3 regions of the Bacillus sp. JJ1566 genome follow, and region 1 is predicted to be linked to each of the others. Evidence: riboswitches for the same ligand, from Rfam matches in the RefSeq annotation. Region 1 holds a riboswitch; each other region holds the start of a gene.
The links. A riboswitch is a leader RNA that binds a small molecule or an ion and turns the genes downstream of it on or off. The one in region 1 is predicted to bind cyclic di-GMP.

Region 1 (10,700 bases):
TAAATTTTGTATTATTATTAATATTGTGTCATCGCTGTTAAAGGGGGATGTATTTTGAAAAAGCTATATATTATTGTCTTCTCTATTTTGCTTGCAGCTTGTAGTAATCCATCTGGTGCTACTACAGAGGATGAACTATTAAAAATGAGTGAAGAGTTGTTTGTCGCATTGGAAAGTCATGATTGGACTACTATTTCTGAAATGACTCACCCCGATGGGTTAACTTTTTCTCTTTTTGCTGATCTAGGAAGCCCTACCTCAAATGAAGTGATTTTAAATAAGGAAACATTAAAACAAGCAGAGCAAGTTAAGGTCACTTGGGGAGTAGAACTGACTGGTTTAGAAGTAATAAAAACAAAGGACGAATATGTAGAAGAATATATTTTCAAAAGTATTTATGGCAACCCATTAAAGTACGATACTGTGAACTTTAATAGTTCATCTGTTGAAAGTGGTGGTGTGATTAATACCATCTCAAAAAATTTTCCGGATGCAAAATATGTTGAATACTTTTCTGAAGCAACTGAGGATGAATATGATTGGCAAGCCCTTAGATTTGTTTTTAAAGAACGTCAAGGTGAATGGTTTTTGTTCGGGATTGTAAGAGACGTGCATAATCCTTAAGGAAAACGGACCACGAGAGACAATCCGTTGGTCCGTTTTCTTTATAATTATTTCTCTTCTTCAAGTTCCGTCGGTTGAGGTCCTGTGCCGCCATAAAGTTTGTTCCATACGGCAGATCGTATTGACCGAACCCGTTATTTATTGAGTCGGTCTTTTTTAATTGTTTTTTTCATTTATCTGACGTGATCTTAACTTCATTGCCTATAAATCTGAATTTTCCTTTTGGCCGGTACTCAATAAACCTATATTAAATAAGGAATCTAAATTTCAACGATTGTTGTATTATTGATTAAAATGGAACTCTGTAAAATGAGGTTACTATTAATGACTGATGAAGAGGTAATGAAAGCAATTGAAAAAATGGATAACGGGAAACGGATAAAATTACTTGATTTGTTGTTTGATAATTATTATAAAAAAACTTATTTGCATGTATTATTATTGGTCGAACTAAGTAAATAGTGTTTACATTAAATAGATACTTCATGATGGTTGTGACGTCATTAAATCAGTGAATGCGTTTGGATTTGAAATTTGACATACTATAAAATAATTCGTTTATATCTTTTACATTTTGTATAGTGACATTATGATACATATAGTTATAATCATAAATAACTGAATATTTAAGTAACTAATACATTAAGATTTTTGTGTTAATTTGGGATGCGTATGACGAAGTCTCGTTCGTAGCAATTATGATTGTTTATGCTCAACTCCAACAAATAGTAAAATGAAAGAAGATCTTTGGTTATCACTAATTAAAGGGGAGTCTTCAATGTTGCAAAAACAAAAACTGTTAATCAATAGGGAAAGATTAATGAACGAATTGGAGCGATTTGCAGACTTTGGCAGGACAGAAAAGAATGGAGTGACAAGGCTGGCTTTATCAGATGAAGACCGACACGCCAGAGATTATTTCCAAGCCTGCTGTGAGGAATTAGGTATGGATGTGAAGATTGATGATATGGGATGTATGTATGCTACACTTGAAGGCACTGAGAAAAAACCTCCTATCCTGATTGGCTCCCATTTAGATACTGTCAAAAAAGGAGGCAGATTTGATGGTGTATTAGGGGTAGTAGCCGGTTTAGAAGTAGTAAGAACCCTCGTAGACCATAATATTAAACCTAAAATTCCAATTACTGTTGTGAATTTTACCAATGAAGAAGGTGCTAGATTCGAGCCTTCGATGATGGCATCAGGTGTGCTCGCAGGTAAATTTGAAAAGTCCTTCATGATGCAAAAGAAGGACTCAGAAGGAATTACTTTTGGCGAAGCACTGAAGGCGATAGGATACGAAGGGCATGTGGAAAACCGCCTTAAAGAAGCAACCGCTTTGCTTGAATTACATATTGAACAAGGACCAATTTTAGAATCGGGAGCGCTTTCGATTGGTGTTGTAGAATGTGTTGTAGGTATGGCTTGTTATGAAATTGAAGTGACTGGTGAATCCGATCATGCAGGTACCACCCCGATGAACATGCGCAAGGACGCATTATTTGCAACGAATAACCTTATAAACGAGATACGGAAATACCTTGGTTCTTTAGATAATGACCTAGTTTTTACAATTGGAAGGATGAATGTCTATCCAAGCATTCATACAGTTATTCCGAATAAAGTTGTATTTACCCTTGAGGCCCGGCACAAGGATATGGATATCGTTAACAATGTGAAAAATTTTGTTGAAGGTCTTCCTAATTTGGAAATGAATGAAGGATGTAAGATAGAAGCAACGAAATTATGGGAACGAGATACGGTTTGGTTCAAGCCCGAACTCTGCAATCTTATAGAGGACTCTGCAAAATCACTTGGTTACACCCATAAACGCATGGTTAGCGGTGCCGGGCATGACGCGCAGTTCATCGCAAGCTATATCCCTACCACCATGCTGTTTGTACCGAGCAAAAACGGAAAAAGCCATTGCGAAGAAGAACTAACCACCTTGGAGGAATGCGAAAAAGGAGTAAACGTCGTCTTGAATACTGTCTTAAGCCTATTATCTAAATAAAATTTGAAAAAATAAAGGCATTAATAACGTAGTATAAAGCAAACGCTCAGACAAATCTGAGCGTTTGTTGTGTACAGGAGCAATTGCATTACAACTTCTACCCGGCTAGAGATTAAAGATTAATTATGGAAATGAAGATATTTCTGAGATTAGCCCAGTAGAAAAACAAGATAAATGGAAAGCCGAATACTTAAAGTGAAACAATCTAAGGCAATAAAACACCATTTTTCAAAGACGATTATATTCCAATTGCTAAACAAGACCTAATCCCTATAAATTTTCTAGTTTGAAATAGTGAAAAAGCACTAAAGATTAACCATTCTCATATTCTATAACTCTTCTCAATATAATAACAGCAAGTACTTATATGGGGAGTGAGTTAATGAAACTAGTAACAAACTTTTTCGTTCGGCTCGTTCAGCGTTTTCTTCCAGATGCCTTTATCTTTGCGATTATTCTTACCTTCTTAGTGTTTGTTTTAGGCATCTTGTTTACAGAAAGCGGACCGGTTGAGATGGTTTCACATTGGGGAACAGGTTTTTGGGATTTACTTGCTTTTACGATGCAAATGTCTCTTGTAGTAGTAACAGGGTATGTCTTGGCCAATGCACCTATTATTAAGAATTTTCTTGCTAGATTAAGTAAATTGGCTAAAACACCTGCACATGCGGTTATGCTTGTAACGTTTGTGGCGACAATTGCCTGTTTAATTAATTATGGATTTGGACTAGTGGTTGGGGCCCTGTTTGCCATCCATGTGGCCAGGCAAGTACCATCTGCAGATTTTCGTATTTTAGTAGCTGGGGCATATAGTGGATTTTTGGTTTGGCATGGAGGATTTTCAGGTTCAATTCCATTAACAGTGGCAACTCCTGGTCACTTTTTAGAAGAAAAAATGGGCGTTATTCCGGTAAGTGAAACTCTTTTTAGCCCATCCAATCTATTTATTGTCGCAGCTCTAGTAGTAACACTGCCAATTTTTAACCATTTCCTAATGAGAAGCACCAATACAATCAACCAAGATCGATCCCGTTGGGTGATTCCAGATGACACGGATTCTACAACAGGAATGGAAAATCCAACTACACCAGCAGAAAAAATTGAAAACAGTGTGATTGTCTCGATGTTGATCGGCATCATGGGCTTGGGCTTTATCGTCTATCACTTTGTTACCAAGGGCTTCGATTTAAATATTAATATTGTAAACTTTCTTTTCTTATTCTTAGGAATCATGCTGCATAAAACACCGAAACAGTTCTTAGATACGGTAACGAACGGAGTAAAAAATGCAGGAGGAATTATCATTCAATTCCCGTTTTATGCCGGAATTATGGGAATGGTTACTTTATCAGGAATGTCCGAGCAAATTGCTTTGTGGTTCCTCACATTTGCAAATGCGCACACGTTGCCATTCTTTTCATTTGTGAGTGGGGGGCTTATCAACGTATTTGTACCATCAGGTGGTGGCCAGTGGGCAGTTCAGGGGCCGATTATGATCGAAGCAGCGGCAGCTATTGATGCAGACATTGCGAAAACGGCAATGGGTGTTGCATGGGGAGATGCCTGGACCAATATGATTCAACCATTCTGGGCATTGCCTGCATTAGCAATTGCAGGATTGCATATTCGGGACATCATGGGCTTCTGTGTCATGATTTTACTTTATAGCTTTATTCCAATTTCAATTGGTTTCTTACTGTTGTAAAATAAAGGCAAACGGTTAAGTCCGTTTGCTTTTTTAATGGATTAACGTTTATCAAGGGGTGGGACTTTAATGGGGAAGAAAATAGTTGGTATGTTATTTTTACCGGTTATTATGGTTTTACTTATAATTGGATGTTCATCTAACACTACACCGCCTTTAAAAGGGGGCTACCAAAGCGAACATGTAGAGGGTTATATTGTTCTAATGACATTTCAACCGGGAGATCATACTTTCGTCGAATACATTGATAACAGGGAAGTCGATAAAGGAACTTATGAAAAAGTAGAAAATAATGTGTATAAACTTAATGGTGAAATGCAAGAAATCGAAATCACATTAAATAGTGACAACTCCTTTGATCTAATCGTAAAAAAACTAAATGACGGTAAACCCATTAACTTGAAAAATGTCAATGCCACCCCAGTTTATTTTGGTACAGAATTTGATGATGTTGAAGAATATAAATCATTATTAGAGTGAGAGGTGGGGCATACATATTAAGACCCGATTAAGAACAACTCGTGTTCGTTTTATTAAAAGTACACATAACATTGTGATACGTGAAAAAAAGAAGATGAACACTACATTTTGTAGGGATTCATCTTCTTTTTCATTTGAAGGGACATTTGTCAGAAGCCCCTTGAGTTGTCATTTTTGTGTGTAACGTCTTAAATTTTAATTTCGATCTTCGCATTTTTCTTTAACTCTTCAACCTGCTTGGCGAGTTTTTCCTGCTGTTTTTGCTGTTGAAGCGATTCTTCGATTTGCGGCTTTATTTCTTCAAGCTTTGGGATTTCTTGTCCAGTACTCTTTCCTTGTTCCGTAAATTGATCATACATTTGTTGAATTTCTTCATCGGATATTTCACCAACTGGAACTTCTTTCTCAATGTACTGTCTGAGTTTAATATCGGCAGCTATTTGAGTTTCAAGTATTTTTATGTCCATACCGGATTTTTTAAGAGCGGCTTCGAATTCTTTTTCCGTTTTAAACTGTGTTTTTATTTCGTCCAGCTGTTTTTTAATATCTGCCTCAGAAGCTTTATAGTTTTTTTTGTCTGCCTCTTGAAGTAGAAGAGTTTGTCCGACTAAGCTGTCGATTGTCTGATCTTTGACTTGCTTTGCAGCTTCTTCAGAAGTCGGATCTTGACCCATTTGCTGCAAATGTCCTTGTATTGATGCTAAAGTGCTATTATAGTCGCTTCCTAAAATCTTTTTATCATTCACTATGGCAACAGTTTTCTTTTCATCTATCTGCTGTGCTTTTAACTTCTTTTGCATTTCTTCCATTTGCTTTTGCTGTTCCTTCTGCTGACCGGTTTCCGCTGTTTTTGCTTTATTGTCATTTTTAGCCTCTGTACTTTCTCCATTTCCTCCGCATGCTGCTAAAACAACTGCCATTAGACCGGTCAATAATGTAAACATTATTCTTTTCATAAACGATCTCCTTCCTTAAGCTAGTAGTATAATTTTTCACTAAAAAAATCGTCTTGTGCGCATTATAAAGTTAATCCTACGAAAATGAAACCGTATGTGCTCTTTTTTAATAATTATAATAGAATTGAAACATTTGATAATGATAATAGATGCCTGTAACAAAGACGTTTGATACGATTAAGCAATTTAGAGCTTCTTAAAGATGAATAAGTTTCAACCTTTCTTATCAACTTAAATAATATACAAAATAGAAGAAGGTGTAATTATGGCGAAGAATTGTTATTGGTCAATCACCATTATTTCTTTAAGCATGACCTTATTACTAATGTCATCTTGTAGTCAGTCACAAAGAAATGAGGAACACAAAAATGATAAAATTCCCCGTGAGGTTTTAGGTTTCTACACAGAACAGGAAGGATCGTTACCAGGGTCTCAACCTACAGTTAACTCGCAATTCACTAGGTTAAGTATCATTGCACCTTTTTGGTACAAGCTTGATGATAAACAACCGGGAAATCTTATAGATTCCGTTACATCAGATCATAAAAGACAGGTTATTCAGAGTGCTCATGATAAAAACCTAAAGGTATATATGGTTGTACATAATCTCTTCTATGAAACCGTCGATAAGGGCAAGCAGGTAGCAAGTAATGTCCTTACTAACGATAAAAACCGGGATGTTTTCATTCAGAACCTACGCAATGAAATATCTCAGTTTAAATATGACGGTATTAATATCGACATGGAAAATTTGAATTTGGCTGACCGAGATTGCTTTAGTCTGTTTATAAAATAATTGTCTGATGCACTAAATCGTGACGGAAAAGAAGTTACGGTTTCAGTTCCGGCAAACACAGGTGATTCCCGTGCTAATCCTTGGTCACCGTGGTTTGATTACGAAAAACTTGGTCAATATTCTGATGGATTAATGATTATGACATACGATGAGCACAACCCAAGAACAACACCCGGATCAACAGCATCAGTCGATTGGACAGAAGCAACGATTCGTTATGCTTTGGAACAGGGAGTATCACCATCAAAAATTTTACTTGGTATCGCGGGTTATGGATGTGACTGGGATATAACAACAGAAAAAGCAGTTTATAGCTCCTATGCACAGATAATGGATCTGAAAGAAAAATATAATGCTAAAGTTATATGGGACTCCCGTTCCCAAACACCTCATTTCAGTTACGTAGATAAAGAACAGCATAGCCACCAGGTATGGTTTGAGAATAGCAATAGTCTGCGGTTTAAACTAGACCTTGCAGAAAAATATAACTTACGGGGAATCGGGATTTGGCGACTTGGCTTAGAAGACCCATTGTACTGGAAGACCATACCCGAGAAAATAAAAGTAAAAAAGTGATGGAATGGAATGTGTGAAGTGTATTGATGAAACTAACAAGGAAAAAGGCAACCCAAGTGGATTGCCTTTTTTTAGTTAAATTCCTGTGATTTGTGGAAGTTTTTCATTCTACGTTAAAAGGACAAGCTTATATTATATGAATTATCAAAATAACAGTGTGATTTATAGCGCTTTTACTGGAAATTATTTGGGATATTATGAAAATGCAGTGGAATCTTTTGGTTTTTGTTGAAAGATGTTGAAAGTATATTCTCTTTTTAATATTATTAGATAATACTAAAGCACTATAAATAGTTAGATAAAATATTATATCGATAAAGGCAAACTTATTAAAAGATAAGGACGCAAAGCCACGAGCCTAAGGCAGCTATGCTATGGTAGTCGGGTTTCCGAAAATAATGGAGAGTAAAAAGGACTCCCGTTATTCGGTGTAGTTTCTTTTTTTATTTAATGACATTTCATTTGAAGTTTAAGATTTTCATTGAGTATGGATTGAAACTACCGGAATGTAACATGAAAAACTTTCACTAGATTTTCCCGGGGGGCAGAAAATGAAATTACTAGATCGATTTCGAAAAAAACAAAATCAAGTAGATATACAAGCACAAATGATCAAAAATGCTTATCTTGAAGGTATTAAAGAAAACAACATGGAAACATTTGTTGATGATATTGCAACATTTTTTAATGAAGGTGAAACCGTATCTCATCTTAAGTATCTTCTAAACAATTTAGGTTTAGCTCTATTTTCAATTGACCTTAAAAAAGGAGAAATTAGCTATGCTTCAAGCAAAATAGAAGAAATTTTGGAGATTTCTAAAGAGGAATTAACGGTTGAATATTGGAAATCACTTTGGTATGAAGAGGGTATCCTGGATTTTTCACAAATCTATGCCAAATTTACCCGTGAAGGAAAAAAATCTCATACATATCGGATTAAAACTCCCGATGGACATGTTAAGTGGATAAACGAAACAACCATTGCCATTGACGGCAGGGATGGTACAATCGAAAAAATTGTAGGGATTATGGAAGACTGTACGAACTCTTTCCGACTTGAACAGAAAATAAATTTTATCACCACACATGACGAACTTACCAATCTCCCAAATTTTTTATATGGAAGTAACCATATAAAAGAGGTCATCAATAGTTTCAAAAACTCAAAAAAAAGATTTGCTTTGTTTTGTGTCAATTTAGATGGGTTCAGTCGTATTAATAATACATTAGGGTTTAAAATTGCTGACGAAGCTTTTAAGCAATTATCGGTTAAACTTGAAAAATACCTTACCAAGGGGTTTTTCCTTTTCCGTTCTCAAGGGGATGAATGGTACGCTATTGTGGAAAAGTCAATGAAAAATGAGAAGTACATGAGTCATGCTAAAGAGATCATTGATATTATTCAATCTCCTCTTCATGTCCAGGATTATTCAATTCGAATCACAGCTAGCATTGGAATAAGTATCTACCCTGATGACGGGGAAAACAAGGTAGAACTCATAAAAAACGCAAACACCGCATTAAAACGTGCAAAAAAGCATGGTGCCGCAAACTATCAATTGTATTCAGTAAATATGAATATTGAATCCTTTAAAAACTTCCAATTAGAAACAGATTTACACAGTGCGATTCAGAATGGTGAATTGTACATCGAATACCAACCTAAAGTGGATGTTAAGCTGCAACGGGCAACAAGTGCAGAGGCCCTTATTCGTTGGAAGCACCCACTATGGGGAGAAGTTTCACCGATGGAATTTATCACAATTGCAGAAGAAAGTAATGTTCATCGTCAGATCTCAGAATTTGTCATAGATACCGTATGTAAACAAGTGGGTGAATGGGAAGGGAAAGGTCTTGATTTTACGACCATTTCGTTTAACTTGTCAGCTAAGGACTTTTTAAAAAGCACTTTAATAAGTACGTTAAACAACGCAATTCATCGGTACGATATCGATCCCAAACATATAGAAATAGAGCTCACAGAAGGTACCTTGTTACAAGAAACAAGTGTTGTTCAAGACCAAATTGAGCAAATAAAAGCGATGGGCATTACATTATCACTAGACGACTTTGGTACGGGATATTCATCCATCCATTATTTGAGAAATCTTCCAGTGGATACAATTAAAATCGATCGCTCGTTTATACAACATATTCATAAAAATGAAGATGATAAGATTATCGTCAAATCGATTACTGAGCTTACAAGGGGTCTTAAAAAGACTGTTGTGGCTGAAGGGGTAGAAAACGAAGAGCAATATACTATTTTAAGAGCACTAGGGTGTGATTTTATCCAAGGCTACTTTTTTAGCAAGGCTGTTTCCGCTAATAAGATGACGAGGCTGCTTGAAATGGAGACTATACAGCCTAAGAGCTGTAAGACTGAAGTTCCTTTTAATCGCCGTCAATACTATCGTGTAAACTTTCCGTTTTCATTAATTACTCAAATGACAATATTATCATTTAACGGAAAAGCTGTTTCACTCGGTTCGACTGAGGTGTTAGTTTTAGATATGGGGTTAGGTGGATTACGCTTTCTTAGCCACTTAAGACTAAAACCACATAACGATATTTTGTACAAATTTAGGACAACCCTTATGGGGTTGGACATAAACTTAAATGGAACGATTGTTCGGTACGAGGAGAAAGAACAAGACATTTTTGAATATGGTGTAGAGTTTCAAATTAGTGAGGCTGATCGCGATGAGTTAGCGTTAGTGTTAAATAAAATTACCTTACAAATGAAGCAAAATCCATGTTTTAATGATGGAGATTTTATTGATGAAAATCCTATCGTCTCTATATCAAAAATGCAAAAAAAGCGAATCTAGTTTCAAATTTATATAGATCAATAATTCAACATAATGGAGATGAAGAATGCAAAACCTACAAAATCAATTATTAAATAGAGTATTAATAGAAGGAATTAAAGAACCATTATTTATTGTAAAAGTAGAAGAGGGTTCAGAGTTTTATTATGAATTTTTGAATCGTGCTGCGATAGAGAAAACAGGATTAACCGAAGAAGTCATTGGAAAATCTATCAATACTGTTTATCCTAAAGAAATGGCAAATTTCTTAAATGAACAATATACGCTTGCCGTTTTAAGTATGGAAAGTATTAGATATGAAGATTCATATATGTCCTTACTAGGAGAGAAATCTTATTTCGAAACCACATTAACGCCATTGCTAGATAAAGCTACTAATCAATGTACACACGTCATTGCACTCGTTCATGATATAACTGAGAAAAAGCGGGGAGAATTAGAACTACTCGAATATTGGAATAAGGTAAATGAAAGTAATCAGAAATACAGTTCGCTTTACAAAAATAATTCTGATGCGATTATTACATTTAATACGCAAGGTGAAATCATAGAAGGGAATGATAAGGTTGAAGCTCTAACTGGCTATAGCATGGATGAGATTGCATTTTCTGACTTAACTGCCTTATTCGATAGAAAAAATGTCAAGCTCTTACAAAAAAACTTTAGGAGATCTTTAGAAGGTGAACCATTAGAATTTTCATTAGTAATGAACAAAAAA
Region 2 (10,700 bases), on a different contig from region 1:
TATAACCATTTATACAAAGAAGTACAGGCTATTGATCATAAAGGTCACAATGACATTGTAATCGCATTAACCCATTATCCTGTTGTTGATGCGAGATTAGATAACATTGCTTCAGATTCGATGTATTCACTAAGGGATATTGATCTAATATTAGCTGGCCATTATCATGGTGGACAAATCCGTTTACCCTTCATAGGTGCACTTTTTGTACCAGAATCGTGGGATGATAATAATGGTTTTTTTCCACCACAGGATAGAGTTAAGGGATTATGGAAGTATAGAAATATAAAACAATACGTAAGTGCAGGACTTGGAAGTAGCAATGCAAAACCTTATTTAAATTTTCGTCTTTTTAATACGCCTGAAATTAATGTTTTAGTGTTAAAAAAAGAATAGAGATAATATTTATATAAAGATTAGATTTTATTTTTATGTATTGACTCTATAGGGGAAAGGTGTTAAATTACCTTTAAGGATGTTCTTAATAAAGAATAAACTCTCTAAAAACGGTACTTGTATTTTAATGTGTTTTTTTTGTTTTAAATTGTTCTTTATATAGAACTGTACGTAACTACCTATTAATTGCCAACTATTCATTATTGAGAATGATGCTGATTGGGACAATGAAGTACTATAAGAATACATTCGATTTAAATAATGTTGTAAAAGTAATTCAAACCTTTTCTAGAAATATTGAACATCATCAGCTGCATCAAGATAAAATGTTATATTATTTAAAAGGTAACCACTATACTACATTATCGCGTATCGCAACTTTGATATTAAATTAGAAAAATTATTAACTAATTTACCCTGGATGTTCTTAATAAAGAATAATCATAAACTTCTAATTAGCTATTTCTAGATGGAGGAAAATAATGAGTGCAATTGCTGGAATATATAATCTTAATAAGGAACCAGTATCTGAAGAACATATTAGAAAAATAATGGATGTTTTTCTAAAGTATCCTGTAGACGAAATTGGTACTTTAAAAAAGGATAATATATTTTTAGGATGTCATGCACAATGGATTACCCCAGAGTCTGTTGGTGAAATATTACCTTTTTATGACTATGAAAGACAACTATTAATTACAGCAGATGCGATAATTGATAACCGTAAGGAATTGTTAAGCAAATTAAATATTGATAGCCAAAAAGGAAAATATATTACTGACAGTCAATTAATTTTACTTGCTTATAGTAAATGGGGAGAGGATGTTCCAAAACATTTAATTGGTGACTTTTCGTTTATATTATGGGATGAAAAAAAGAGAAAACTCTTTGCTGCTAGAGATTTTTCTGGAGCAAGAACTCTTTATTATTATCAAGATCAAGAGCGAGTGGTATTTTCTACAACAATGGAGTCTTTATTAACTTTACCCTATGTCCATAAAGAATTAAATGAACAATGGCTAGCTGAATTTATTACAATACCAAGTATGGTTGACGCTGTTGATACTATTTCAACAGTATACAAACATATCAAACAGATACCGCCCTCACATTTTTTAACAATCTTAAATGGTAAAGTAACTCTTACACGCTACTGTCGGATATCAGCGGTAGAAAAACTGATACTAAAATCAGATATTGAATATGAAGAAGCGTTTCAAGACATATTTGAAAGAGCGGTAATCGATAGGCTTCGTACTCATGGTAATGTAGGTGCACAATTAAGTGGAGGATTAGACTCAGGATCTGTTGTTAGTTTCGCAGCAAGAGCATTACAAAAGGAGAATAAAACATTAAATACTTTTAGTTTTATTCCTGTAAAACATTTCAAGGATTGGACATCAAAATACTATATTCCTGATGAAAGACCTTTTATTAAGGAAACAGTGAGGCATGTTGGTAATATCTCTGATAATTACTTAGACTTCGATGGACAAAATCCTTTAACTATAATGGACGAATTTATACAACTTATGGAGATGCCTTATAAATTTTTTGAGAACTCATATTGGTTAAAAGGAATTAATCAAAGCGCTCAAAAGAACGGAATTAAAATTTTATTAAATGGAGCACGTGGTAATTTTTCTATTTCTTGGGGTTCAATAGAAATTAACCTGAATTATTATTCATCCTTATTGAGGAAAATGAAATTGATTGAACTATACAAAGAACTAGACTTATATTGTAGCAATTTTAATACAGGAAAGTCAGTAATTATCCCAGCAATCATAAAGGGAATGTTCTCTTTAAATCTTCAATCTATTAAAAAAGTCAATAAAGATACTCTAAATACTAAATCAATTATTAATCCTTCCTTAGCAAAAAGAACTAATGTTTATGAGAAGCTTGAATCTATTGGTATGTATTCAGTTGGAAAATCGAGGAAATCACCTTTCGAAATAAGAAATAAACATTTTGAAGAGCTTCATTATTGGAATAAAAATGGAGTAGCCACTACTAAGTTGTCGTTACGATATGCATTATGGGATAGGGATCCAACCAATGATATTCGTGTTATTCGGTTTTGCTTGTCGATACCTCAAGAACAATATGCTAGAGGGGGCTTTGATCGTTCATTAATTCGAAGGGCAACTAAGGACTTTCTCCCTAACAAGGTTAGATTAAATAATAAAAGTCGTGGATTACAGTCAGCGGATGTGGTTCATCGACTTACCCCAAGCTGGAGTATGCTCATTAGTGAAATGAAACAACTTTCTAATGATATCAGAATAGCAGAATTTTTTGATAAAGAAGAAATCACAAGAGTAATCAATAAGTTTTCTAGTGGACCACGCCAGGAGTTTATTTTTGATAATGATTTTAGAAAATTATTTAGTTGTTTAGTTATTTATCGATTTATTAAACATTTTTAGAAGAAGGGGGGTGAGACTATGAAAAAGGTTTGGAGTAGACCACTATTGGAGGAACTTAATATTAGTTTTACAATGGGTGGGGATGGAAATGCAGTGTCTGATAGCTATTGCACAAGTACGCATCCAAATATCAATCCTGACGGAAAGATAAATAAGGCCTGTGTACACCCTGACCTTATAGGTGAGAGTTAACAGTAAGACAAATTACTTAATTTTGCGTAACCCTTATCCAATAATTAATTGCATAAGGGTTATAGTTATATATTTTATAACTTATGGGGGAACTATGATAAATACAAGATTGAAATTTTGCTATAAAGCATTCGGCTTAAATTTAATGACTGAGCTTGAATTTCCTGAGTTAATTGCCTCTAATATTGAAAATAGTCATATTGATGTGGAAATTCAATTTGTGGATCTTACAGCTAAATGGAATGAGTTAGTGGAGAATGATCAGTTTATTATTATAAATCACGAATTTGTTATGTTTCGGATTCCAAATACTGCTATCTTTTCGATTGAGAGGGGGAAAAGAATTTTTATTTCAAAGGAAGAAGGTGTTCATGCAGAACAAATTAGATTATATGTACTTGGTACATGTATGGGAGCCTTATTAATGCAACGAAAAATCCTGCCTTTACATGGTAGCGCAGTTGCAATTAATGGTAAGGCATACGCAATTGTTGGAGAATCTGGAGCGGGTAAATCAACTCTTGCTACAGCATTTTTAAATAAAGGATATGAACTTTTAAGTGATGATGTAATACCTGTTTCAATGTCCAACAATAATATTCCAATTGTTACCCCAGCTTATCCACAGCAGAAGCTGTGGGAAGAAAGTTTACAAGCATTTGGTATGGACGCTAAGAGTTTGTACCCAATAGCTGAACGGGAGACAAAGTTCGCTGTTCCTGTAATTTCTCAATTTTATAAAGAAGATATACCTCTAGGGGGGGTATTTGAATTAGTAAAGTCTGAAGATTTGAAAATTAATATAAAGCCTATTCTAAATCTCCATCGATTACAGACGCTTTTTCAACATACGTATAGGAATTTCCTTTTAACATCATCTGGCATGTTAGAGTGGCATTTTTCTTTTATAACAACTCTTGCAAACAGAGTTAATCTTTATCAAATCAATCGACCAGTTTCACTTTTTACTGCAACTGATTTAGCTTCTATGATTTTATCTGCTATTAATGAGGGGGATAATAATTGATTACAGACCCAAACATTTCGTTAAACCAAATAATTGTTCAAAGTAAAGGCAATATCGTAAGTGACATGGGTGGAGAAAAGGTCATGTTAAGTGTTTTAAAAGGAAAATATTATAACCTAGGTGAAATTGGCGGTGCAATATGGGATTTGCTAAGTGAGCCAACCACTGTTGAAAAATTGGTGACTAGTTTACTAGAGACATTTGATGTAGATAGGCAAGAATGTGAGAGCCATGTAAATGAATTTCTGGAACAATTACGTAAGGAAGAACTGATACAATTATCAAACGATATTTAGGGGATTAGCTATGCGCATTATAAAAAAGGTTTTAATATTTTTATTACTAAACTACAAAACCAAGTTACTTTTTATTGAAGCATTCTTTTTGCTGGCTTGGGCCCGTATTTTAAAAGCAATACCTTTTTCAAAAGTAGCACCTTCACTAGGTGAGCCCATGCAAGAAACTTCCTATAAGCGAGTATATGAAAATAATAAAAACCTAAAAAATATATCAAATGCCATTCATATTATGAGTCGTTATACCTTCTGGGAAAGTCAATGTTTAGTGAAGGCAATTGCAGCCATGAAAATGTTGGAGCGAAGAAATATAGATTGTACTCTTTATTTAGGAACTGCAAGAGATGAATTTGGAAAAATGATTGCACATGCATGGTTACGTAGTGGATCATTTTATGTTACGGGAGCAGAAGGCATGGAGAAGTTTACTGTAGTTGGTAAATTTGCGAAAAGGATAAGTACTAATGGTCTTGAAGGAGAAAACAATGGATATCAAAAATCAACTTGATTTTACTAAAATACCGAGGGAAACAAAGTTGCTTTTAGAAATTATCAAGGATGAAAACGAAACTATTCTAACGGATACTCAAAAAGCTTTGTTCAAAAACATAGATTGGGACTTATTTGTGGAATTAGTCCTTCATCATCGAGTGTATCCGTATATCCTTCCCAAAATTGAGAAACTAAAAGATAGGCTAATTCCTGAATACGTAGTACAAAAAATTAATCAATATTATCGACACAACGTCATTAAAATGCTCCAATTATGTGGAGAAATGGAGCAGGTAAGTAAATTATTAATAGAAAACGAGATACATCCTCTATTTTTAAAAGGGCCTGTACTTGCTACGGACTTATATGGTGATTTATCACTCCGTACATCAGGAGATTTAGATGTACTAATCCCAATCGAAGAACTGGAGAAAGCCGAAGAACTAATACTTAATGCTGGTTATGAGAAAAACGAGTACATTCAATCAGTTTTAAATGACTGGAAGTGGAGGCATCATCATTTTACATACTTCCACCCAATAAAAGGCATTAAGTTAGAGATTCATTGGAGATTAAACCCTGCACCTAGTAAGGAACCCAATTTTTTTGACTTATGGAAAAGAAAGAGAATATACTCCACAACAAGCTATCCAGTATATTTTTTAGGAATAGAGGATTTATTTTTATTTCTAGTAACGCATGGAGCAAGGCACGGCTGGTCCCGCCTTCGTTGGCTAGTTGATATTCATCAGTTAGTGAAAAAAGATATAAATTGGTTTACTCTTACCCGTCACTTAAAAAAATTCAAATGTGATCATATCGGTGGACAGGCAATAATTCTTACTACTCAGTTACTAGAAACGAACTTGACTGATGAAATGAAGCCATTAATCTGCAGACAACGTCCATTCCAATTGGCCCAACAAGCTATTTTTTATATTGAAAAAATGGTGCATTTACATACAGCTCCATTACCTCATGATGTATCAACATACCATTCGAAGCATTTAATTTCACTTTTGACTTTTAAACAAAGAATCTTCCAAGTTTTAAGTACATTACACCCTTATTATATAGATGTTGAAACCTTACCCTTACCAAAAAGATTGCATTTCTTATATTTCATATTACGCCCATTTCTCTTGATAAAAAGACGAAAAAAGAAATACTCATTGAATTAATTGGAGGTTTGGAAGTGAATCACATCTTATATTTTTATAAAAAATTGCGTTCATATGCTGGTAAAAAGCTTTATATAAACCTCCTAGCAATGATGTTGATTAGTTTATTAGACGGAATTGCAATTATTATGCTAATTCCTTTATTAAGTGCGAGTGGAATAATGAATATAACTTCTAGCAATTCGTCAATATCATTTGTATTCGAGTACCTAAACAAAATATCAGAAGCGTTAAGTTTTACTGCTATACTTGGGATATTTGTGATGGTCGGGATACTACAAAATTTTATCCAACGTTACCTAACAATTCAAAACACAAAGATACAGCATGGTTTTTTTAGGCAGCTCCGTATCGAAACGTATAGCGCCTTAATGTATTCAAATTGGGACTTTTTCTTAAAACGACGGAAATCCGATATCATTAATTCTTTAACGGCTGAAATAGCCCAGGCGAGTGCTGGAACCAATACGTTTTTACAGTTTATTACAGCCGTTATTTTTACAATTATCCAAGTTGTAATTGCTTTTATCCTATCCCCTAAGATTACGATTTTTGTATTGTTGAGTGGTTTTATTTTATCTCTTTTTTCCTATGTATTTATCAAAAAATCTAGAGCATTAGGGAAACTAAACTGGGAGTTTGGCAAGAGTTATATGGCAGGAATCACAGATAGTTTTAACGGAATAAAAGAAATCAAAAGTAACAATCTAGAAGAGTCGCGTATTCAATGGTATAGCTATATGACAAAACAACTCCATGATGAACAAATTAATTATTCAAAGCTTAAAACACTGTCCCAATTTAATTACAAGGTTGCATCCACAATTCTTATTGCTGTATTTATTTACTTTTCAGTTACTTTTTATCATACCGAAGTTGCGCAACTACTACTAATTATAGCTATTTTTTCAAGGTTATGGCCACGAATCACGGGGATCCAAGCCGGTTTGGAGCAAATGGCTACAGTAACACCTGCATTAAAAGCAGTTATAAGCCTTCAGATGGATTGTTTAAAGGCAAAAGAAATAACAGGGCAGGTTGATCAAAAAACGATAAAGATTGAAAATGGAATTGAATGTAAGAAAGTGTATTTTAGATATAGAGAAAGTGATCAGAAATATGCGCTAAAGGGGATTGATGTGTTCATTCCCTCATACCAAATGACAGCAATTGTTGGGCGGTCTGGTGCTGGAAAAAGTACACTAATTGATTTATTAATGGGCTTAAATCAACAAGAAAATGGTCAGGTTTTACTTGATGGTGTACCTCTATCTGAATCAAACTTGTTATCGCTTAGGCGTTCGATAAGCTATGTTCCACAAGATCCATTTTTGTTTAATGTAAGTATTAGGGAAAACTTAGAAATTCTAAACCAAGATGCTACTGATGAACAACTATGGGAGGCACTTGAGTTTGCTTCTGCAGCAGATTTTGTGCGTAGGCTTCCTCAAGGTCTTGATACACTAATTGGCGACCGGGGAATTCGTCTCTCTGGAGGAGAGCGCCAAAGGATTGTTCTTGCGAGGGCAATATTGCGTAATCCTTCTATATTAGTATTGGATGAAGCTACTAGTGCACTAGACACTGAAAATGAATCAAATATTCAAGAAGCCTTAGAAAAATTAAAAGGGAAAATGACAATCATTGTTATTGCGCATCGTTTGTCAACTATACGAAATGCGGATCAGGTTATTGTATTAGAGCAAGGAGAAGTAATTCAACAAGGTAATTTTAACCAACTTGCGAATGATAAACGAGGAATGTTTAGTCATCTCCTAGGAAAGCAAATGGAAGCTACTTTATAAAATATTTACCTTGAGTGGTCTTTTAATCGAGAAGTTTGGAGAAAATGTTAAAAGTACTTATAGTGAGTATGGTATTTTGAAAAAGAAAGTAGGTATTACATGCTACTCCGAGCTTCTCTAAGGCTTTTACCCGTAATATATATGACGTGGATTTGGTTACAATCAAGTCATTTTAATCCTAGCAAATTAGAAGGGATTCATGTTCAAATTGGTGTACCTATCTATTTATTGTTAGGTGCTGCGCTCGAAATTGGTCATCTGTTTCAGTTTGCGATTTTATACGCATTATTGGTGATGGCTTTCCTGACCTTTGGAAAGTTATCACTTAGGATAGAAATTCTCCTATTTACAATCTCAGTTTTATACGGTGCCCTAGATGAAATCCATCAATACTATGTCCCATTCAGATCTTTTTCGGTAACTGATTTGATAAAAGACACGATTGGTGTCATTGTAGTTTCATATATCATCCACAAAAAATATTTTCATCACCAACAATCAAGGATTAGCAAATTTTTAAGAGGGATAACAGGTCTAAATAAGAATATATCCCTATAAAAAAGCCCTTCAAGAGATGAAGTTTTTTCACTCTTCTGAAGGGCTTTTTATTATTTGTTATTGGTATTCTTCCATTTGTTAAATTCTAAGAACGCTTTAAATTCTTCCTTTGAAACACCGGATTTCATTGCTTCTTGTACTAGTTGGGTCCAATCAGAATCAAGATCTTCTATTTGAACTTCGTGATCCTCTTCATGGAGTAGAGTGTTCACTGATACCCCAAGGACCGCAGAGATTTTCTCTAAAAATTGAATAGAAGGATTTGATTGAAGGTTGCGTTCCATTGAACTTAGATATGATTTAGCAACCCCAGCTCTATCAGCTAATTCAGATAGGGATAATTTTCTTTGCAAACGGTATTGTTTGATACGTTGACCAATCATTAAATCCACCTTCCTCCATTTATGATTATAACATAAAATGAAGAGGTTTGTTTTATATGAAGAACGTTTTTGTCAAAAATATTGTAAGATTAAGTGTTTTACCGAAGTTAGAGTGGGTTTCTCTGTTCTTTATCCAATCAATGAGTCAAGTCCGTCAGCTTTTTCTGCAAAGAACGCTTTGATTTCATTCACACTAATTCCCATATCTAGTGCTTCTAAAATTAGGTCTACCCATTCCTGATCAAGTGTTTCGTTTTCTACTTTTATCATACTTTCCAATACCCTCCCAAAATACATTAGTATTCCAGGCAGTCCAGCCATCATAATTGAAATTTCCAACCTTAGACCTGTGACTTTGCGTCCCTATTTTTCAATAAGTTTGCCTTTGTCTGTTGAAGCTCCGCCGACTGACCTAAAACGATAGTCCATATATGTATAGAACCTTTGTATTACATTTAGAAGTATAATTCATAAAAAACATCTTTTATGTAAAAAACTGTCGATGTCAAAATATTTACAAAATAAAATTAATTGCTTGTTTACTCCCTCGAAAAATGGATACTTTTCACCAATGGTGTAGGAAAAACTCGAAAGATAAGAAAAAAGACCTAGGAATTGTTAACTAAATGGAAGGGAGGGTTAATAAATATCTATTTTACATAAGATTTTTTGTAAAAATTCCAATTAAATGTAAGGTATTTGTCGAACGATTTTTTAAGTAATTTCATAAAAATATGTAACCTACCCCCAAAAATGAGGATAGGCCATTTTTACATTGTATTTTGACATAGATAAAACAATCCGCCATTGATAATTTCGACAAGGATTTTCGGTTCGTATTGGTCCTTGAGTGCTTCTTTTTCAATTTCATAGCTTTCTGGCTTTTCGTCGATTCCTTCATAAAAAGCATCTAACAGGGTTAAATCTTCATCCCAACGTTTTCTTGCTTCATCAGCCCATGCGTGAGTTTGTGATTCCGCATAGCCTCTCACATATTGCTGAAGTCGATTAACACCACTTTGTGGCTTAACCAGTGGTGACATCGTATACGTTAAATCTGGTATTTTTGGAGTGAGTGGCAGCTTTTCCACTTTTTCCTGAAAATCCTCAACAATGATTCCATTAATGAGTTGTAAGCCAAGCGACATCAATACATCACGCTTACGGTCACTCTTATACGAAACCTTCACATTTAACCCAAGCCAAGGGTATAGAGGTGTATTACCTTGGGCACCGGGTGGTTTTTGTTGATACAACCGAATGTAGCTTGCTAGCTTTTTTGTTGATTCAAAAATTTGATGTAAGCGGGGAGCTCCGAAATGGATAAAGTCACCCTTTACATTTTCAGGTGCTTGGTCCCGGTCCGTAATTAATGTTAACTTCATCGGATTCGGTTCTCCACCTGTTTTTTCAACATATGTCCAATAAAAGGGACGGTTCATTAACTGCTTATCTAGATCGATTGTCAACTGAACCGTCATATATCCAGGATGGCGTTCAATAATTTCGCAATGGTTAGATATAAAATATTTCTCTAGAAAATTAACGATTTCCTGTTGCTGCACGCTGCTCACCACCGTTTTGTTCTTCAAAACTGATAATTGAAGTTAAATTCTCCATCTTAATTTTCATCTCACCCTCGCTTCGTGAACGAAGCATGATATCTTGAATATGGTCTTCAATATTTCCAAGATCGAGCCTTGTTAAAATATCATCCAACTGCCCAATGACGCGCTCAAACAGATTAATTTTTTCATATAAAAGCTTTAAAATATGTTCCTCAACCGTGTTTTTCGTTGCGAAATTATAAATATGAACATCCTTTTCTTGACCAAGACGATGAATACGCCCAATTCGTTGCTCAAGCCTCATCGGATTCCAAGGGAGGTCATAGTTGATAATATGATTACAGAATTGCAGGTTAATTCCTTCGCCGCC
Region 3 (10,700 bases), on a different contig from region 1:
GACAACTCACCAATAATCTTCCGTGATTCTGATGCTTGCTTTGAAACTCTTCCTTGTTAAAATACATGTTCATAACCTCACATTAGAGTAATGAGGAATATTATAACAGCAACCCGATGAGTTGTCTAAATAATTCGGTAACTTATCAACAAAATTCCGGTTGGGACGGAGGGACAGGTCCCGTGTCCCACCATTTTTTTCTGGGACGAGGGACCTGTCCCCGTGTCCCACCACCCCTTTGTCCCAGTCACTCATTCGCCAATTTTTCAATAAGTAGCGCAACTAGTGCACTTCTTACCGGCATTTGCGAAATAAGCAGATGCTCGTTTGACGCGTGAGCCCCGTCACCGACTGGTCCTAACCCATCTAAGGTTGGGGCAAATTGCGATGCGAAGCTACCGTCGCTTCCGCCACCACTTGCTTGTTCGTCCAAGTCAAAACCAAGATATTCCTTCGCCAAGCCTTTCGCTGTTTCAAACATTTTTGTGATCTCAGGTGTTTTTTCCATCACTGGACGATTGATGCCACCCGTTACCTCAATCGTTAAACCTTCCTTAGACGGCGTCAAGCCTTGAATTAATGGAATGACTCGATTAAATTCGGCGTAATTTTTCACGCGCAAATCCAATTCGGCCTCGGCTTCTGCAGCGACCACGTTGGATGCACTTCCGCCCTTTATCAATCCTATATTTAGGGTTGTTCCTTTTTCAAAATCCGTTAGCCCGTGTAAATAAAGTGTCTGCCTGGCAAGCTCCTCGATTGCACTAATTCCTTTTTCAGGCTCAATTCCAGAGTGTGCCGCACGTCCCTGAACTTTTATCGTAAACATACCGACACCTTTGCGGGAGGTTTTTAGCTTTCCTTTAATAGAAGCTGCCGCAGATTCCAAAACAAGGACATATTTGCTTTTTTTCGCTTCCGCTTCGATTAACGCCCGTGAGGAATCACTTCCAATCTCCTCATCTGACGTAAACAACATAACAACCTTTGTTTTCAATGAAACCTGAAGTGTTTTAAGCGCATGGAGTGCAAATAACCCTTGCACGATGCCGCCCTTCATATCGAATGACCCCGGTCCGTAAAGCTTATCGCCATCAATCCGGAATGGGAGATCTTCAAGCGTACCCTTTGGCCAAACCGTATCCATATGTGCTAAAATCAAAATTTGCTCGTCACCCTCACCAAACTCACAGCGAAAATGATCCCCGGAATGCTCGTTCTCAAACTTCTGAATCGAGCCGCCAACATATTTTTTATAAAGCTCCTGAACCTGCTCACCTACCTGGTCCACTGCTTCCTTATCATGAGACGGAGATTCCAACTCCACTAACCCCTTCAAAACCTCCACCATCTCAGACTCTCTCTCTTTTAAAAACGCCACAACCTGCTGTTCCATCACAATGCCACCTTCTATTGGGACAGAGGGACAGGTCCCGTGTCCCACCATTTTTTTCCTGGGACAAGGGACCTGTCCCCGTGTCCCTAAAATTTATATATTATAACAATATTACAACAATTGAACCCATGCTACTATTTTTGTAGCATGGGCTCGAATTTTCTATTGTGCAACAGGCGTTCTTTTTAAAAAGTGATCCAAGAATTGTGGTGCGTCGACTTCAGTGCAAACTTGGATTTTTGGGTTTCCATCCACTACCGGTACTGTCCTGCCGTCTTCTTCTCCTTCTGTAATTACTTCGATTCCTATGGACTTCGTGTTTACGAAGCTTGGGTCGATTGCTACACCTACCGCCAATGGATCGTGGAGACCACAGCCACCAATTCCGGGGTTCGCGGTTTCGTAAAAGTCATGATAAAAACCGACCATGTCCGCAAAAAAGTCGCCGACCTCAGAACCGCGCCATGCATCTACTTTATTCCTTGGCAACAAGGTCTGCATCGTTACATCCAACCCAACCAAGGTTATTGGTAATCCCGATGACAACACGATTTTGGCCGCCTCAGGGTCTGTGAAAATATTCGCCTCTGCGTGTGGCGACACATTTCCAGGTACAAAGACCGCACCTCCCATAATCACGACGTTGGAAACCTGCCCGACAATCTCTGGTGCCTTTTGAAGCGCAAGAGCAAGGTTGGTCAACGGTCCCACAGCGATAATCGTCACCTCATTAGGAAGCATTTTTACCTGTTCGACGATGAAATCGACCGCAGACTGCTTTTCTCCAGCATTTTTAGGCTCAAAATCCAAGACATTTCCTAACCCATCTTCCCCGTGGACCTTTTTCGCAAAGCCTTCACGGTTCCCACGAACCAGCGGCTTTTCTGAACCTGCGTATACCGGAATCTTTTTTCCAAGCTTCTCTAAAACCGCAAGCGTATTCCGCGTCGCTTCATCAACCGCGACATTTCCGTAGCTCGTCGTTAATCCAAGAATGTCAAGCTCTGGTGAGTTTACAGCATAGGCAATCGCCATCGCATCATCTATTCCCGTATCTACATCAAAAATAATTTTCTTCATAATTTACCTCCTAATTTTCATCTGGGACGAGGGACCTGTCCCCGTGTCCCACTTCTTCAAGCGTTGGCATTGAGCTTTGGGCACCTTTTTTCGTCACCGTCAACGCGCCAACTGTGTTTGCGAATTCAGTAGCTTCATGCAAGTTCTTCCCACTGACGAGTGCTGTTGCGAGCGCACCCGCAAATGCGTCGCCTGCTGCGGTCGTATCAACTACAGTCACAGTTTGTGGGTCGACAGAGAACGTTTCTGTTTCTCTCAACACGACGACACCTTTCCCACCAAGCTTTGCAAATACCGTATCTACACCTTTTTTCAAAAGCTTTAAGCCCGCCGCTTTCGCAGATTCGGCATCCGAAATTTTTGCATTGACCAGAATTCCTAATTCACTCTCATTTGGAGTGAGGTAGGTTACTTTTTTATAAAGCTCGTCTGGAAGTTCTCGCGCTGGCGCAGGGTCGAGCATAACCGGAACATTGTATGCATGAGCGATGTTCGCAACTTCAATAACTGTTTCCAATGGAATCTCAAGCTGCATCATCACAAGCTTTGCCTCGCGAATAACCTGCTCGTGTTTTTTCACATATTCAGGTGTCACATGGTCGTTCGCTCCCGGCGACACTATGATGCTGTTCTCACCTTCTGAATTCACGCTGATCACAGCCACACCGGACGAAACGCCGTGAATTTTTTCAATATTAGTAGTATCAACACCAACGTCGTTCAAGCCTTTTAAAAGCTGTTCGCCAAAAATGTCCTCTCCGACGCAACCGAGCATCGCAACCGAAGCTCCAAGCTTCGAGGCCGCAAACGCCTGGTTGCCACCTTTTCCACCATTACCCGTGAAAAAACCATGCCCCAAAACCGTTTCACCCCACTCCGGTCGCTGGTTCACATTCACCACCATGTCCACATTTAAGCTACCTACTACAACAATATCTGCAGCCATTTGCATTCCCCCAATCTTTGATGGGACAGAGGGACAGGTTCCGTGTCCCACCATTTTTTCTGGGTCACCGAACCTGTCCCCGTGTCCCTATCATAAAAACTACATTAATATAGAATATTATAGACAAACTAACAAGCAGTAGCAAAAATGCGGGCATTAGGGAGTTTGTATGGAGAGTGTGTAAAAAAACAGATCTGGTTCATAGGATATTGTTTCAGGGGCGAATTTGCATGATTGTATACTTCCGATATTTGCGTCGTCGAACACGGATTTGCACCATCGCCCCCATATTAGTGCCTGTCTCACGAATTTAATTCTCCGCACCAACTTGCAACCCCATTCCGACAAACTTCGAGCACGATTAAATACTTTTTTCTACAATTATGTAACTTTTTCTCTTCTCAAACGTCTAATACTTGTGTACTATTTTATTCAGCTAGTAAACTACGAAAAAGGTGTTGATAAATATGAGTCGAGTTGATCGCCATTCAAATAAGAAAACAAAACGGAAATGGCCAAAAGTTGTTGGGATTATCGCTCTTGTTTTATTGTTAGCCATCGGTGGGTATGCCGTTTATCTATATCAATCTGTTGCAAGTACGGTTGGAAAAATGCACAGTGACCGTGGTCCATCTGATAAACGGACTGAGGAAATTGATATTTCGAAAGCGGACCCGATTTCCATCCTGCTCATGGGCGTGGATGAACGTGCGGGCGACAAGGGCCGTACCGATACGTTAATCGTGGTTACTGTTAATCCAAACACGAATTCCATGGAAATGCTAAGCATTCCGCGTGATACACGTGTTGAAATTGTCGGAAGAGGCACTCAGGATAAAATCAACCACGCCTATGCATTTGGCGGGGTAGATATGACAATTGATACTGTTGAGCAATTTCTTGATATACCAATCGATTATTACGTGAAGGTGAACATGGAAGGTTTACAGCAAATCGTTGATGCGCTTGGCGGTATCCAAGTGAACAGCACATTCGCGTTCTCATATGAGGGTTCATCATTCGGTGAGGGTCCGCAAACCTTAAATGGTGAAGAAGCACTTAGTTACGCACGGATGCGTTACGACGATCCACGTGGTGACTTTGGCCGCCAGGACCGCCAAAAGCAGGTCATCCAAGGGATTATCGATAAGGGCGCAAGCTTCACTTCGGTCACAAAAATTGATGACATCCTAGGTGCGCTTGGAACTAACGTAACTACCGATATTTCCTTTGATGAAATGAAAACCATCCAATCGAAATATAAAGATGCTCGTCATAGCATCGAGCAATTCAGCATCAACGGTGTTGGCCAAACCCTAGACAGCTGGTACTGGATTGTCTCCGAAGAAGAACGCCAAGCCGTCTCAACACGCTTGAAAAAGCATCTGGAAATCAAATAGATTTGTATAGCAACCGGTTATGTACCGGTTGCTTTTTTACTGCCTTACATGTTTTCCTCCTTTTTCCACATACTAAACGGGGATAGGCCTGTTTCCCTAATTAGAAAACTTGCCACACTTGGGACAAGGGACCTGTCCCTCTGTCCCACACATACTAAGTGGGACGACGGACCTGTGTCCCAAAGGAGGTTCTCATAATGAAAATTAAACTTTTACTTAGTATAGCGTTTTTCTTTATATTTATTTCTCCTACTAGTGCGGCGGAGAAATCGCCATTTTTTGGAGTGAGTGCAACGCTGGTGCAGGTGGAGGATGGTACGTTTGAGGTAAAAACAAAAGGTGCCGAGGAGAACGAGGGATTTGTTTTCTCGCCAAAAGGGGTTAAGGGTGGCGAAACGATTATCTTCGAGGTACAGGTAAAGGGTGAAACTGCTGTCTATTTGCTTGTGGACGAGACTGATGGGCGCGGAACTTTTTTAGCGGAGACAGCGTCCCCGGTGATTGGCTTGCACGAACCTTGGCGGACGATTCAGCTTGAGGTGGAGCTTCAGGATACCACCTCCCAAATCGATGCGATGGTGCTCACAAACAAGCAAGAGAAAACCACTTTCATGTTTCGGAACGTAAAAATGAGTGTGAAAAAGTAACGGATGCCTTACGCACAGGCATTCGTTTTCTATCCCAACAATTTTACCACTTTTTCTCTAATCTCATGAGGCAGTGGCTGGTTCAGAGCACGCACAAGCAACCCTGGATGCTTCACGCGATTCTTTTTAAAATGATTTTCAATCAGAATCGCTTTCTCTTGTTTGTTCGGGATTAACCAATACAAAACATACCAGTCCTCAAGCGAACTTATAGGTATCTCCTCAAAACTCCCCACAACCGAATCCTCATCAAAAGGCAACCGAAAAACCCCTTCATTATGTTCAATCGCAAATCCGCCCATGCTATCGACTTGAATACCGCCAACGTTGAATTTCGCAAAATGGCTCGTTTTAAAAGGCAGTTTAGATTCCGCCTCAATGGGCGTTCCTAGCCCTGCAAGAATCTCATTGAGATCCACAGCGTCCTCCTCTTTCACCAGCAAGTCAATATCGTTTGGGTGCTGAACAAGCCCGTGAACGCTTAATAAAAGTGACCCGCCAACACCCCAAACGATTTTTCGATCACCAATAGCTGCTGCAAACTCCCTTAATGTTTTGATCACAATGAGGCCCCCTAAAAAGAAAGACTTGAGATTATCTCCCAAGCCTACTCTACCTTTTTTGAAATTTCATCTATCTTTTCTTCTAATCGTTTGACACGCTTTGAAAAACGCACCACATAGACGAGAATCGTAACAAAACTAAGTGGAACGAGAAGTGCAAATAACTGAAAAAGAATGTCTCCGATATTTAACACGTATGGGTACCTCCTCTTCTGGGACACGGGGACAGGTCCTTCGTCCCAGCTGGGACAAGGGACCTGTCCCTCTGTCCCATTATTCCAGCTTAAATCTCTGGATTAATGTGTTTAGTTCACCGGCGTTTTCTTCGAGTTGTTTGGCGCTTTTTGCGACTTCTTCCATTGAACTGCTGGATTGTTGGGCAGTTGCCGATACTTCCTCGACGCCTGCTGCCGATTCTTCCGCCACCGCAGCAATACCTTCGATGGCTCCACTGATCTCTCTTGTGTCATCAAGCACACCGTAGAGGGAGCCGGACATTGCCTCAATTTGGGTGCCGATATCAGCGATTTTCTGCTTTAACTCATTGAATGTTTTACCGGTTGTTTGGATTTGCGCGGTACCTTCTTCAACAGATTGGTAGCCGTCATCCAAGGATTGAACGACCTGCTTAGATTCAATTTGAATATCTTTTACAATCAACGTAATTTCAGAGACGGATTTTCCAACCTGTTCAGCAAGCTTTCGCACCTCGTCGGCGACTACGGCGAAGCCTTTTCCATGTTCACCTGCGCGAGCAGCCTCAATCGCTGCGTTCAATGCTAAAAGATTCGTTTGTCCTGCAATTTCTTGAATCACATTCACAAGCTTCGTAATTTCATTAGTTTTGTTATCCAGCCCAACCACCATCGCATGGGACTGTTTCATTTTTTCATGGATGCTGTTCATCTGTTGAATCGATGTTTCCATATAGGCATTTCCATCATTTGTTAGTGTTAGCATCCCTTGTGAATGGTCTTTAATGTCATCGCCCTTCACTGCAACCTGCATGATTTCCTGTGAGAAATCGGACATTTTTTCAATTAAAATGGTGGACGATGTTGCCTGGTCCTCTGAACCGCGTGAGAGTTCTTCCATCGTGACGGCGATTTGCTGACTGCCAGCCATGACCTCATCCGCATATTGGGTCAATTCCTCACTCTGGCCGGTCACATTATCGGAAACAACAGCCATTTGCTTGACCATGCCTCTTAGGTTTTCATTCATACCATTGACCGCCGTTACAAGCTGGCCTATTTCATCCTTGAGCTTTGTTTTAATAGGCTCTGCCTGAAGCTCACCATTCGAAATCGCCTTCATACGATACGCCACATGTTTCACTGGTCTTGAAATCACTTCGGAGGTAACAATCGAAATAATTGTTCCTAAAATAATCGCAACTACGGATACCACAAGCCCAACGATGTTCGCCTTCTCACCGTAGTTAACAACGTCCTCACCAGCCTGGACAATCTGTCTTTCTCGCTGATTCGAAAGGTTTTCAACTTGATCCATTAAGCTCCTTGCAGCCGGCTGGATGTGGGTCTGCAGATTATGCTTCGCAAGCTCGGCATTGCCACTTTCATAAGGAATAAACACATACTCTTTAATCATGTCACGCCATTTTTTCGTCTCGCGTAAAAGTTCCTCGACCTCTTTGATCTTCATCGCACTTAACTTTCGACTGGTTAAATCATATTCCACAGAATAGATATCATAATCGTTTCTATAGGAAGATTCCCCATACAGTACAAACCCACGAGCCAACGCAATGCTCTGAGCAATATTGTATTTCAAACTATCATATTCTAGTAAAACAGTGAGTTCCTCAGACACCATGTGATCCGTCTTTTGATTCATACTGGACACTGCAAAATAATTATAGGCTGATAAGCCTATACAAAGAATTATTATCGTAAAAAAACTAGCAAATAATCGCATGCGAATACTTTTCATCTATGATACCTCTTTCTTGTTGAATATTGAAAAACAAGGCAAAAAAATAAAGCCAATTCTATTGATTGGCCTAAACGCTTGATACTTTTGTAGACAGGCGATCATAGTACAGTGTACGGTAGACCCTATGCTTCTGGGCCACACCCTTTCAGAAAGTTTGCCCTTTTCTTCAAATATATGATTTTCTACCCACTAGTATATAAGTTTTTTCACCTTTGAACAATACTTCACACCACGAACCCTATTACTTTTTTACTACTAAATCTAACAATAACTTAAAAAAATCATCCTTACTCGCCGGTAACACCTCTGGTAACTCAACACTCGTTTTCATCCTAAAATCCCTCCATTTATAGGAACCACGGGGACGGTTCCGTTTCTGGGTCACAAGGACAGGTCCCTTGTCCCATTTGGGACGAGGGACCTGTCCCTCCGTCCCGCTCTAGTAATCTAGTATTGCCGCAATTTTGATAGATATACATTTTTGATAGAAAAAGTTTTACTAGATTTGGAGGGAAGGAATTGCCGGCAAAAGAGGAAGAAAGAACAAAAGCGCAAGCTCCTTGAACAGTCCCGACAAGCACAAGATAAGATGGCTAGAAGGTTGCACTTTAACCTTCTTGACAGATTGGCTTGTGACCTCGAGGGGCTAGGCGCTGGAGCTGGATGTAGCTAAACAACGTAATAAGTTATCCACAAGGTAGGATTTTATAGTTTCCTTAAAAACAAAAAAAGCCAACCCGAAGGCTGACTTTTATTCAAATGCGCATTGGCGTATTTGCTCACAGATTTTTTAGGCCCACACGACGTTGCCACAAGACGTGGCGTTTTTAATCTTTGATCTTTGCTTGAAAAGATTCCTTTGAAAATCGCATGTCTCCGCCGGAGGCTTTAACTTTATTCAGCCATGGTTTGAATACTCCACTGAATGATGAGACTCTTATACATTCCATCCCCACTTACGGAAGTTGGGACTTCTGCTGAATAAAGTTAGCGAGCAGACGCAAGAGCCTGTTCAATCACACGCATATTTTTCAATGTTTCTTCCACACTGTACATCGGTTGTTTATTGGATAGGACACTTTCCGCAAAATGCTCCACCTGAAGCTTGTACTGGTCACCCTGAACCGTTTCTTCACGCTGTCCAGCCTCTCCGGTTACAACTAGTACGCCGTTCCCACCTTCGTTATCCGGACGGAAAGCATGCTTTGCTAGAATAGAACCTTTTGTACCAATAACTTCATAAGATGCATTAAATGGTTGCTCTAAGCTCACATCAAAATTCGCAATTACACCACTTTCGAACTTCAATGTACCTGCTGCAGTAATATCAACATCATGTGTCGGATGTAGATTCGCTGTTGCCTTTACTTCAACCGGCTCTTCGCCCGTAATCAAGCGACTTGCATGAATGCAGTAGCAGCCCACATCGTAAAGCACTCCGCCGCCAAGATCCTTTTGCATCTTTATGCTGCCTGAATTTAAATCATGAAGAAAAGAGAACGTCGAACGAATCAGCTTCACATCACCGATTTCACCTGATGTAATGATTTCCTTCACACGGTTATGCTGTGGATGGAATTGATACATGAACGCTTCCATAAAAATCACATTATTTGCTTTAAAGGCTGCCGCCATTTCTTCCACGTCTTGTGATGTCAACGCAGCTGGCTTTTCACAAAGCACATGCTTACCGTGCTGTGCAGCTTCTATCGCCCATTGTTTATGTAGCTGATTTGGAAGTGGAATGTATACTGCATCAATTTCAGGATCATTCAATAAATCCGTGTATGAATCATAAGCTTTAGGGATGCCTAACTCTGCCGCAAAATCCTTGGCCTTCCCGCTTTCACTCGCAACAGCCACGACCTCCGCATTATGCGCGCGTTCCATGGCTGGAATCAATGTATTTCTCGCAATTTTTGCTGTAGATAAAACACCAAATCGTACCTTTGTCATCAGAGTTCCTCCTATTTACTAAATCAAACGCGCCGTGGGTATTTGCGCCCAATTGTTTATCATGATTCTACTCGTAATTACCCTGCAAAAGCGCTCAGTGCCAGTTCATGCTCGATAATTTCCTCTAAAAATCTCTGGCTTCCGCCGGAGATATTATGAAAATTGTTCATTCTTATACAAGAATCCCCCACTTGTAGAAGTAGGGGAGTACAGCCGAACAACTCTATATTCTCATATTTTTACAGATTTTGAAAGGGCTTTAATTTTATAGAAACACAAAAAAGCCAGAGTTTCCCCTCTGACTTCGACTTTCTGGTTTTTGAACTTAAACAGATTGACACTCTTTCAATCTACCAATGAGATCCTGCATGACCTCTTCTGTTGTTATAGAAGCTGTTCCTTCTACTTTTTTCTGAATATCTATCATAATGTTTAAAAGTTGTTCGGCACTCATACTTTTTACCTACCAATCTTATTTTCCAATTAAAATCCATTTTACACTATCCAACAAATTTTGCAAAGGAAAATCGTTACAATTTTATGACAAAACCCCTAACTCAGCTGTTAGGGGTTTAAAAACCATTTAATGTGCTGGAGGCGGGCCATCCCCCATATGAATTCCATCCGCAAAGACCGCAAACAACAATTCCCCTTTTTCGTTTACAAACGGCATAGCAACCATTGTATAAAAGATATCCCCTGGTGCCGGCATTTTGACAGCCATCACCTTATCAGCTCCAGCAAACTCATAGCCCT

Region 2: another riboswitch for cyclic di-GMP. It lies ahead of V7112_RS22010 (anti-repressor SinI family protein); the one in region 1 lies ahead of V7112_RS18315 (EAL domain-containing protein).
Region 3: another riboswitch for cyclic di-GMP. It lies ahead of V7112_RS12715 (methyl-accepting chemotaxis protein); the one in region 1 lies ahead of V7112_RS18315 (EAL domain-containing protein).

The regions. Positions count from the first base shown of each region.
Region 1 is NZ_JBALOP010000051.1:1,080-11,779, reverse strand. Features, by position in the region: gene V7112_RS18355 (hypothetical protein) at 55-624, shown strand; gene V7112_RS18350 (hypothetical protein) at 934-1,086, shown strand; gene V7112_RS18345 (Zn-dependent hydrolase) at 1,406-2,638, shown strand; gene V7112_RS18340 (short-chain fatty acid transporter) at 3,021-4,343, shown strand; gene V7112_RS18335 (hypothetical protein) at 4,413-4,823, shown strand; gene V7112_RS18330 (SurA N-terminal domain-containing protein) at 5,012-5,779, opposite strand; gene V7112_RS18325 (hypothetical protein) at 6,045-6,575, shown strand; gene V7112_RS18320 (glycosyl hydrolase family 18 protein) at 6,576-7,151, shown strand; cyclic di-GMP riboswitch class I at 7,461-7,545, shown strand; gene V7112_RS18315 (EAL domain-containing protein) at 7,703-9,982, shown strand; gene V7112_RS18310 (sensor domain-containing diguanylate cyclase) at 10,029-10,700, shown strand, end outside.
Region 2 is NZ_JBALOP010000066.1:6,108-16,807, reverse strand. Features, by position in the region: gene V7112_RS22060 (metallophosphoesterase) at 1-396, shown strand, start outside; gene V7112_RS22055 (asparagine synthase-related protein) at 879-2,828, shown strand; gene V7112_RS22050 (paeninodin family lasso peptide) at 2,847-3,020, shown strand; gene V7112_RS22045 (aldolase) at 3,115-4,047, shown strand; gene V7112_RS22040 (lasso peptide biosynthesis PqqD family chaperone) at 4,113-4,343, shown strand; gene V7112_RS22035 (lasso peptide biosynthesis B2 protein) at 4,354-4,851, shown strand; gene V7112_RS22030 (nucleotidyltransferase domain-containing protein) at 4,829-6,016, shown strand; gene V7112_RS22025 (ABC transporter ATP-binding protein) at 6,031-7,821, shown strand; gene V7112_RS22020 (VanZ family protein) at 7,921-8,379, shown strand; gene V7112_RS22015 (helix-turn-helix domain-containing protein) at 8,430-8,762, opposite strand; gene V7112_RS22010 (anti-repressor SinI family protein) at 8,892-9,032, opposite strand; cyclic di-GMP riboswitch class I at 9,067-9,156, opposite strand; gene V7112_RS22005 (YqhG family protein) at 9,533-10,327, opposite strand; gene V7112_RS22000 (DEAD/DEAH box helicase) at 10,305-10,700, opposite strand, start outside.
Region 3 is NZ_JBALOP010000028.1:66,364-77,063, reverse strand. Features, by position in the region: gene purU (formyltetrahydrofolate deformylase) at 1-67, opposite strand, end outside; gene V7112_RS12750 (M20 family metallopeptidase) at 248-1,396, opposite strand; gene V7112_RS12745 (nucleoside hydrolase) at 1,559-2,476, opposite strand; gene rbsK (ribokinase) at 2,487-3,476, opposite strand; gene V7112_RS12735 (LCP family glycopolymer transferase) at 3,890-4,822, shown strand; gene V7112_RS12730 (hypothetical protein) at 5,020-5,469, shown strand; gene V7112_RS12725 (hypothetical protein) at 5,499-6,032, opposite strand; gene V7112_RS12720 (hypothetical protein) at 6,077-6,226, opposite strand; gene V7112_RS12715 (methyl-accepting chemotaxis protein) at 6,306-7,985, opposite strand; cyclic di-GMP riboswitch class I at 8,071-8,157, opposite strand; gene V7112_RS12710 (Gfo/Idh/MocA family protein) at 8,976-9,944, opposite strand; gene V7112_RS12705 (hypothetical protein) at 10,270-10,398, opposite strand; gene V7112_RS12700 (hypothetical protein) at 10,528-10,700, opposite strand, start outside.